Kribbella sp. NBC_01245: one gene and its partner. The main gene of each other region encodes a partner of the protein of the gene in region 2 in a complex. Links are inferred from orthologs where the notes say so. Each region holds a gene or a part of one and is shown on either strand. Other genes may lie near its edges.

Region 1 (4,549 bases), 5.4 Mb from region 2 along the record:
GCGTCCGGGCCATCGTCGCCCGCCCCCGGACGTACATGAACGAGTCGGGTGGACCGGTCTCCGGCCTGCTGCGGTTCTTCAAGTCCAGCCCGGCCAAGCTGGTCGTGATCCACGACGAGCTGGACATCGGTTTCGACACCCTGCGGACCAAGTTCGGCGGTGGCGACAACGGCCACAACGGCCTGAAGTCGATCCGTCGCTCGATCGACACCGGCGATTACTTCCGGATCCGGGTCGGCGTGGGCCGTCCGCCGGGGCGGCAGAGCCCGGCCGATTTCGTGCTCGACGACTTCAGCTCGACCGAGCGGAAGGACCTTCCCTTCGTCATCGATCGCACGGCCGACGCGGTCGAGTGCCTGTTGATGGAGGGGCTCGAAGCAACTCAGGGGAAGTACAACTCGTGACCAAACTGGCCGGACTCGTCGATGCTCTGGTCACCGATCCGGTGGTGGCGGGCGCGCTCACCGATGCCCGGTCCGAGGTCGCGACCAAGCTGGACCTGAGTACGCCGGGCCCGATCCGGCCGGTGCTGCTCGCCGCCCTCGCCGAGGCGCGCGGGGCCGACCGCCCGATCCTGGCGGTGACGGCCACCTTCCGCGAGGCCGAGGACCTGACCGCGGCGCTGGGCTGCCTGGTCGATCCGGCCTCCGTCGCCTACTACCCGGCCTGGGAGACGCTGCCGCACGAGCGGTTGTCCCCGCGCTCGGACACCGTCGGCCGCCGGCTCGCCGTGTTGCGCCGCCTGGTTCACCCCGACTCGTCCGACATCACCACCGGCCAGATCAAGATCCTGGTCGCGCCGGTTCGCAGTGTGCTCCAGCCGCAGGTCGCGGGCCTGGCCGATCTCCGGCCGGTCCAGCTGCACCTCGGCGACACGATCGAGCTCGAGGACGTCGTTGAGCGTCTCGCCGCCGCGGCGTACAACCGGGTCGATCTGGTCGAGCGCCGGGGCGAGTTCGCCGTCCGGGGCGGCATCATCGACGTCTTCCCGCCGACCGAGGAGCACCCGCTGCGGGTCGACTTCTTCGGCGACGAGATCGAGGAAATCCGGTACTTCGCCGTCGCGGATCAGCGCTCGCTGGAGATCGCGGAGCACGGCCTATGGGCGCCGCCGTGCCGCGAGCTGCTGCTGACCGATGACGTTCGCGCGCGGGCCGGCGTACTGGCGAAGGAACATCCCGAGCTCTCCGAGCTGTTCGAGAAGCTCGCGCAGGGGCATGCGGTCGAGGGCATGGAGTCGCTCGCGCCGGTGCTGGTGGACGAGATGGAACTGCTCGTCGACCTGATGCCCGAAGGCACCCACGTCGTCGTCAGCGATCCCGAGCGAGTCCGGGCCCGCGCGCACGATCTGGTCGCGACCAGCCAGGAATTCCTGGAGGCGTCGTGGGCCGCGGCCGCCGGTGGTGGCGATGCCCCGATCGACCTGGGCGCGGCGGCGTACATGTCGCTGGCCGACGTCCGTTCGCAGGCGCTGGCCCGGGGCCTGGCGTGGTGGAGCATGTCGCCGTTCGCGGCCGCTCCGACTGGCGATGATGCCGTGCTGCGCGACTCGATGGGCGAGGTCGTCAGCTTCGACATCGACCCGGACGAGGGCGCGGTCAAGAGCCGGAAGGTCGACGCGCACGAGGTCGAGCCGTACCGCGGTGAGACCAGCGCCGCCGTCGAGGACGTCCGCGGCTGGCTGCGCAACGGCTGGCGCGTCGTCTGCATCACCGAGGGCCACGGCCCGGCGCAGCGGTTGGCGGAGATCTTCTCCGAGAGCGAAGTCGCGGCCCGGATGGTCGACGGTATCGGTGCCGATCCCGAGCCCGGCGTGGTGCTGATCTCGCAGGGACAGCTCGAACGCGGGTTCGTTGCCGAGGGCATCAAGCTCGCCGTACTGACCGAGAGCGATATCGCCGGCCAACGGTCGATGGCCGATCGGCGTTCCCAGCAACGACTTCCGAGCCGCCGCAAGAAGACCGTCGACCCGCTGGAGCTGCAGCCCGGCGACTTCGTCGTCCACGAGCAGCACGGCGTCGGCCGGTACGTCGAGATGATGCAGCGTACGGTCGGGACCGGCCAGCAGAAGGCCACCCGCGAGTACGTCGTGATCGAGTTCGCGCCGAGCAAGCGCGGTCAACCGGGCGACCGGTTGTACGTGCCGACCGACCAGCTCGACCAGGTGACGCGGTACGTCGGCGGCGAACAGCCCACGCTGGACAAGATGGGCGGCGGCGACTGGGCCAAGCGCAAGGGCCGCGCGCGCAAGGCGGTCCGCCAGATCGCGGCCGAACTGATCAAGCTGTACGCCGCGCGCCAGGCCACCAAGGGTCACGCCTTTGCCGCGGACACCCCTTGGCAGCGGGAGATGGAGGACGCCTTCCCGTTCGTCGAGACGCCGGACCAGCTCGCCACCATCGACGACGTGAAACGCGATATGGAGCGGGTCACGCCGATGGACCGGGTGGTCTGCGGTGACGTCGGGTACGGCAAGACCGAGATCGCCGTCCGGGCCGCGTTCAAGGCCGTCCAGGATGGCAAGCAGGTGGCCGTACTGGTGCCGACGACCCTGCTGGTGCAACAGCACTACGCGACTTTCGCCGAGCGTTATGCGAACTTCCCGGTCAACGTGTCGCCGCTGTCGCGATTCCAGACCGACAAGGAATCCAAGGCAACGGTCGACGGGATGGCCGACGGCTCGGTCGACGTGGTGATCGGGACGCACCGGCTGCTCAGTGGCGAGGTGACGTTCAAGGATCTCGGCCTGGTCGTGGTGGACGAGGAGCAGCGGTTCGGCGTCGAGCACAAGGAACAGCTCAAGCGCTTGCGGACCGCGGTCGACGTACTCACCATGTCCGCGACGCCGATCCCGCGAACGCTGGAGATGTCGATCACCGGCATCCGCGAGATGTCGACGATCGCGACCCCGCCGGAGGAGCGCCACCCGGTGCTGACGTTCGTCGGGGCGTACGAAGAGGGCCAGGTGACCGCCGCGATCCGGCGCGAGCTGCTGCGCGAGGGCCAGGTCTTCTTCGTGCACAACCGGGTCAACACGATCGAGAAGGCCGCCGCGCGAATCCGCCAGCTGGTGCCCGAGGCGCGCGTCTCGGTCGCGCACGGCCAGATGCCGGAGCACCACCTCGAGCGCGTCATCCAGGACTTCTGGGAGAAGCGGGCCGACGTCATCGTCTGTACGACGATCGTGGAGTCGGGGATCGACATCTCGAACGCGAACACCCTCATCGTCGAGCGGTCCGACCTGCTCGGCCTGTCCCAGCTGCACCAGTTGCGCGGACGCGTCGGCCGTGGTCGCGAGCGGGCGTACTCGTACTTCTTCTACCCGCCGGAGAAACCGCTCACCGAGACCGCGCACGACCGGCTCGCCACCATCGCGCAGCACGCCGACCTCGGTGCCGGTATGCAGGTCGCGATGAAGGACCTCGAGATCCGCGGCGCCGGCAACCTGCTCGGCGGCGAACAGTCGGGCCACATCGCGGACGTCGGCTTCGACCTGTACGTGCGACTCGTCGGCGAGGCCGTCGCGGAGTTCCGCGGCGACACCCCGGCCGAGGAGCCCGAGGTCAAGATCGAGCTGCCGATCGACGCGCACCTGCCGCACGACTACGTGCCCTCGCAGCGGCTGCGGCTCGAGATGTACCAGCGGCTCGCGTCCGTTCGCGACGAGGACGGCATCGCGTCGCTGGTGGAGGAACTGCACGACCGGTACGGCGACATCCCGGCGCCCGTGCAGAACCTGCTCGAGGTCGCGAAGTTCCGCAACCGGGCCCGCCAGGCGGGTCTGACCGACGTGACGCTGCAGGGCAACCTGATCCGGTTCGGGCCGGTCGACCTGCCGGATTCCAAGGTGCTTCGGCTCAACAGGCTGTACCCGAAGAGCTTGGTCAAGGCCCAACTGCGTACCATCCTGGTGCCGAGACCGACCACCAGGCCGGTCGCCGGGCAACCACTGCGCGACGTCGAGTTGTTGCAGTGGTGTACCAGACTGATCGATGACGTCATCGCCGAGCCGGTCCCGGCTCAGCGCTCGTAGCTGGAGGAGATTCGGGTGAGCACGAACAACGCGCTGCGCAGGGCCCTGTTGGCAGCCACGGCAGCCGGCGCCCTTGTGGTCCTCGGCGGTTGTGCCGACGGAACCCACCCTGGCGCCGCCGCCGTAGTCGGCAACGAGCAAATCTCCGTTTCGGAGGTTCAGGACCTCACGACTGCGGCGAACGACGGTATTGCCGAGGCCGCCGTGAAGCTCAAGGAGCCGGGGCTGACCCTGACCCCCGATGTCGTCATCAGCTCGCTGGTTCAGGCCGCCCTGGTCGAGCAGATCGCCGCGCGCAGGTCCGTTACGCCGACTCCGGCCGAGATCGCGACCGCTGAGAAAGAGTTCAATTTCCGTCCTGTGGTCGCGGAGGGTTTCCAACTCGGCGGTCAGTTGACGCAGGACTTCAAGGTGGCCCTGGTGCGTACGGCACTGAGCACCGCAAAGCTGGGTGGATCGACGTCGATCGCGGACCAGAACGCCTCGGCTGCCGGTGGCCGGATCATCGCGGAAGAA
Region 2 (4,344 bases):
CAGCCGCCGACACGCAGACAGGCCCCGTTCCCGGCGGCAACCGGCGATCGGGGCCTGCAGTGTCGATGCAGGGTCGATGCTGTGTCGATCAGGCCAGGGACAGGCAGATCGGAATGGAAACGGTCTGGACCGGCTGAGTCTGGTCAGGCCGGTAGAAGAACTGGCCGCAGTACTGCGTATCGGCCGGCGTACCCGGCTGAACCTGAAGGCCCTCGTTGAAGCCACTGCCCGCGTCCCAATGCCATGCACCGGTGTACGACGAACCGTTGCTGCCGGTGACGCGGGTGACGCCGGAGATCCGCGTGACGTCGTCGTCCTTGGTCATCACGAGGACCTCGTAATCGCTGGCCCCCTCCGGGCACACGGTGATCTTGATCGTGCCCTTCAACCCGAACCCGAGCGGCTGCTCCTTACTCACACACGCGGCCGCCTGCGCCGGCACCGCCTGCTGCGCCGACACCGACGAAAAGCCTTGCCGACAACGCAGTTCGCCGGGCACTCGACTGAGCACCCGGCGAACCGTCGGACGAGTTACGCCTTCCGGGCAGCGGCCCTCGTCGCAGCCTTCTTGGCCGGCGCCTTCTTCACCGCGGCCTTCTTCGCCACTGTCTTCGCAGCCCCAGCCTTGGCGCCATTCGTCCCCGCGCCATTCGAAGCCGCGCGCTTCGGTGCGGCGCCGTTCGAAGCGGCCTTGGACGCAGCCGTCTTGGCCACAGCCGTCTTGCTGGCGGCCGTCTTGGCGGCGACGGTTGTGGCCGGCTTCTTAGCTGCTGCGCGCGCCGCGACGGCCTGCTGCTTCGGGCTCGGCTTGGCCGCACGCCCCTTGAGGATCTCCGCGAGGAACTGCCCGGTGTACGAGTCCGGGTTCTTCGCGACGTCCTCCGGCGTACCCTCGGCAACCAGCGTGCCGCCACGACGGCCGCCGTCCGGTCCGAGGTCGATGATCCAGTCGGCCGTCTTGATCACGTCGAGGTTGTGCTCGATGACCAGCACCGAGTTGCCCTTGTCCACCAGGCTGCCGAGCACGCCCAGCAACTTCCGGATGTCCTCGAAGTGCAGACCGGTGGTCGGTTCGTCCAGGACATACACAGTCCGCCCGGTCGAACGCTTCTGCAGCTCGGAGGCCAGCTTCACCCGCTGGGCTTCACCACCGGACAGCGTCGGCGCAGGCTGCCCGAGCCGGACATACCCCAGCCCCACCTCGTTCAGCGTCTTAAGGTGCCGGGAGATCGCGGGAATGGCCTGGAAGAACTCCGCCGCCTCCTCAATCGGCATATCGAGAATGTCCGCCACGGTCTTGCTCTTGTAGTGGACCTCGAGCGTCTCGCGGTTGTACCGGGCCCCGTGGCAGACCTCGCACGGAACATAGACGTCAGGCAGGAAGTTCATCTCGATCTTCAGCGTGCCGTCACCGGAGCAGGCCTCACAGCGCCCGCCCTTCACGTTGAACGAGAACCGCCCCTGCTGATAACCGCGGACCTTCGCCTCAGGCGTCTCGGCGAACAATTTCCGCACGTGATCCCAGACACCGGTGTACGTCGCCGGGTTCGACCGCGGCGTACGCCCGATCGGCGACTGGTCGACGTGGATGACCTTGTCCACATTCTCGAGACCGGTGATCTTGGTGTGCCGACCGGGCACATCGCGAGCGCCGTAGATCTGCCTGGCGAGCGACTTGTAGAGAATGTCGTTCACCAGCGTCGACTTGCCCGAACCGGACACGCCAGTGACAGCGACGAACATGCCCAGCGGGATGGCCACGTCGATACCGGTCAGGTTGTGCTCGTGTGCGCCGAACACCTTTAGCTCGCGGCCCTCGGTCTGCGGCCGCCGGATCGCCGGGATCGGGATCTCTCTGCGGCCGGAGATGTACGCACCGGTGATCGAGTCCGGGTGGTTGCGCAAGTCCTCGACCGTGCCGGAGACGACGACCTGGCCGCCGTGCTCGCCGGCACCCGGGCCGATGTCGACCACCCAGTCGGCGTGGTCGATGGTGTCCTCGTCGTGCTCGACCACGATCAGGGTGTTGCCGAGATCCTTCAGCCGGACCAGGGTCTCGATCAAGCGGCGGTTGTCGCGCTGGTGCAGGCCGATCGACGGCTCGTCCAGGACGTACAACACCCCGACCAGACCCGAACCGATCTGGGTCGCGAGCCGGATCCGCTGCGCCTCGCCGCCCGACAACGAGCCGGCCGGCCGGTTCAGCGCGAGATAGTCGAGGCCGACGTCGAGCAGGAACCGCAGCCGCTCGCCGATCTCCTTTGTCACCCGCTCGGCGATCTGCTTCTCCCGCGGAGTCAGATCCAGATCGCTGAGGAAACCGTGCACCTCGTCGATCGACATCGCGCTGATCTCGGCGATGTTCTTACCGCCGAGGGTGACGGCCAGCGAGATCGGCTTCAACCGGGCGCCACCGCATGACAGGCACGGCACCTCCCGCATGTAGCCCTCGAACCGCTCGCGGCTGGTGTCACTGGACGACTCGGCATGCCGACGCTCGACGTACGGAATCGCACCCTCGAAGGTGGTGTAGTACGAACGCTCTCGGCCGTACCGGTTCTTGTACGACACGTGCACCTGCTGGTCGTGCCCGGTCAGCAGCGCCTTCTTCGCCTTCGCGGGCAGGTCCACGAAGGGCGTAGTGGTCTTGATCTTCAGGTCTTTCGCGAGCGCGGTCAGCAGTCGCTCGAAGTACTGCGAGACGTTCGCCCCGGACCAGGGCTGGATCGCGCCCTCGTCCAGCGACTTGTCCGGGTCGGGCACGATCAGCTCGGGATCGACCTCCATCCGGGTGCCGAGACCGGAACAGGCCGGGCACGCGCCGTACGGCGAGTTGAAGGAGAACGACCGCGGCTCCAGCTCGTCGATCGCGAGCGGGTGATCATTCGGGCAGGCGAGTTTCTCCGAGAACCGGCGCTCGCGATGCGGGTCCTTCGGGTCGAGGTCGACGAAGTCCAGCGTGACGATGCCGCCGGACAGGCCGAGCGCGGTCTCCACCGAGTCGGTCAGCCGGCGCTTCGCGGACGCCTTCACCGCGAGCCGGTCGACCACGACGTCGATGGTGTGCTTCTTCTGCTTGTCCAGCTTCGGCGGCTCGGTCAGCTGGATCGTCTCGCCGTCCACCCGCGCCCGGGAGAAACCCTGGCCGGACAGCTGGCGGAACAGGTCCAGATACTCGCCCTTGCGGCCGCGGATGACCGGCGCGAGCACCTGGAAGCGGGCGCCCTCGTCCATCTCGAGCACCCGGTCCACGATCTGCTGCGGCGTCTGCCGGCTGATCGGCTCGTGGCACTCGGGACAGTGCGGCCGGCCCGCCCGGGCGAACAGCAACCGGAGGTAGTCGTACACCTCCGTGATGGTGCCGACGGTCGAGCGCGGGTTGCGCGAGGTGGACTTCTGGTCGATCGAGACGGCCGGTGAGAGCCCCTCGATGAAGTCGACGTCCGGTTTGTCCATCTGGCCCAGGAACTGCCGCGCATACGCCGACAACGACTCGACGTAGCGCCGCTGGCCCTCGGCGAAAATGGTGTCGAAGGCCAGGCTGGACTTACCGGACCCGGACAGTCCGGTGAAGACGATCATGGCGTCGCGCGGCAGGTCGAGCGACACGTCCTTCAGGTTGTGCTCACGCGCGCCACGCACGATCAGACGGTCAGACACAAGCTCTTCTCTCAGCCGTTCTCGAGGGGTTCGGAACCGCCTTCGGAAGCACCTTGACAGGGCTCCGACGACGGTCCAGGGACAAGCGCGATCATGCTAGCGAGGCCCTCCGACAGTTTTTGATTCGTGCGATCCCGAGAGCCCCCGACAGGTCCGGAACGGGCTGCCGAAACCGGGTCGGCAGGGCGAGAACGGGAATTGTCGGTGGCCTCTGGATAGCCTTCCCCAATGTCGCACCCACCGCTGCTCGGCCGCCTGATCGAGACCGTTCCGTCCGCTACCGATGATCTGCTGGTCACCGTCCGCCGACTATCGGACGACGAGGTTCGCCGTCCCAGCGCGTTGCCCGGGTGGTCCGTCGGTCATGTGCTCACCCACATCGCCCGCAATGCGGACGCCTTGACCAACCTGACCAACTGGGCCCGCACCAGCGTACCTACTCCCGCCTATTCCTCGCCCGAGAGCCGCAACGCCGACATCGAGGCAGGCGCTGCCCGACCGGTCGCGGCGCAGCTGGCCGACCTCGCCGGCGGTACGGCGAAGTTCCTCCAGGCCGTCGCAGAGGTGCCCGACGCCAACTGGGAGACCGAGGTGAGCTGGCCCAACGGCAAGGGCCGCCCGGCCTGGATGATCCTGCCCGCCCGGCTGACCGAGCTCGAGGTCCACCACGTCGACCTCGGCCTC

Evidence for each region.
Region 1: the proteins of uvrA (region 2) and mfd are in contact, whole or in part, in a crystal structure (PDB 4DFC), measured with the Escherichia coli proteins. The link is inferred for Kribbella sp. NBC_01245 from one-to-one orthologs.

What each region holds. Positions count from the first base shown.
Region 1 is NZ_CP108487.1:7,546,423-7,550,971, forward strand. The notes cover bases 1-4,233. They hold mfd (transcription-repair coupling factor), read left to right. Parts: upstream 1-400; coding sequence 401-4,033; downstream 4,034-4,233. Other genes in these bases: pth (aminoacyl-tRNA hydrolase), read left to right, coding at 1-404; OG394_RS34595 (hypothetical protein), read left to right, coding at 4,049-4,233. Outside these bases: more of OG394_RS34595, read left to right, coding at 4,234-4,549. UniProt on the Escherichia coli protein: Couples transcription and DNA repair by recognizing RNA polymerase (RNAP) stalled at DNA lesions. Mediates ATP-dependent release of RNAP and its truncated transcript from the DNA, and recruitment of nucleotide excision repair machinery to the damaged site.
Region 2 is NZ_CP108487.1:2,126,554-2,130,897, forward strand. The notes cover bases 332-4,041. They hold uvrA (excinuclease ABC subunit UvrA), read right to left. Parts: upstream 3,661-4,041; coding sequence 532-3,660; downstream 332-531. Other genes in these bases: OG394_RS09400 (hypothetical protein), read right to left, coding at 332-460; OG394_RS09410 (maleylpyruvate isomerase family mycothiol-dependent enzyme), read left to right, coding at 3,889-4,041. In the rest of the region: more of OG394_RS09400, read right to left, coding at 89-331; more of OG394_RS09410, read left to right, coding at 4,042-4,344. UniProt on the Escherichia coli protein: The UvrABC repair system catalyzes the recognition and processing of DNA lesions. UvrA is an ATPase and a DNA-binding protein. A damage recognition complex composed of 2 UvrA and 2 UvrB subunits scans DNA for abnormalities.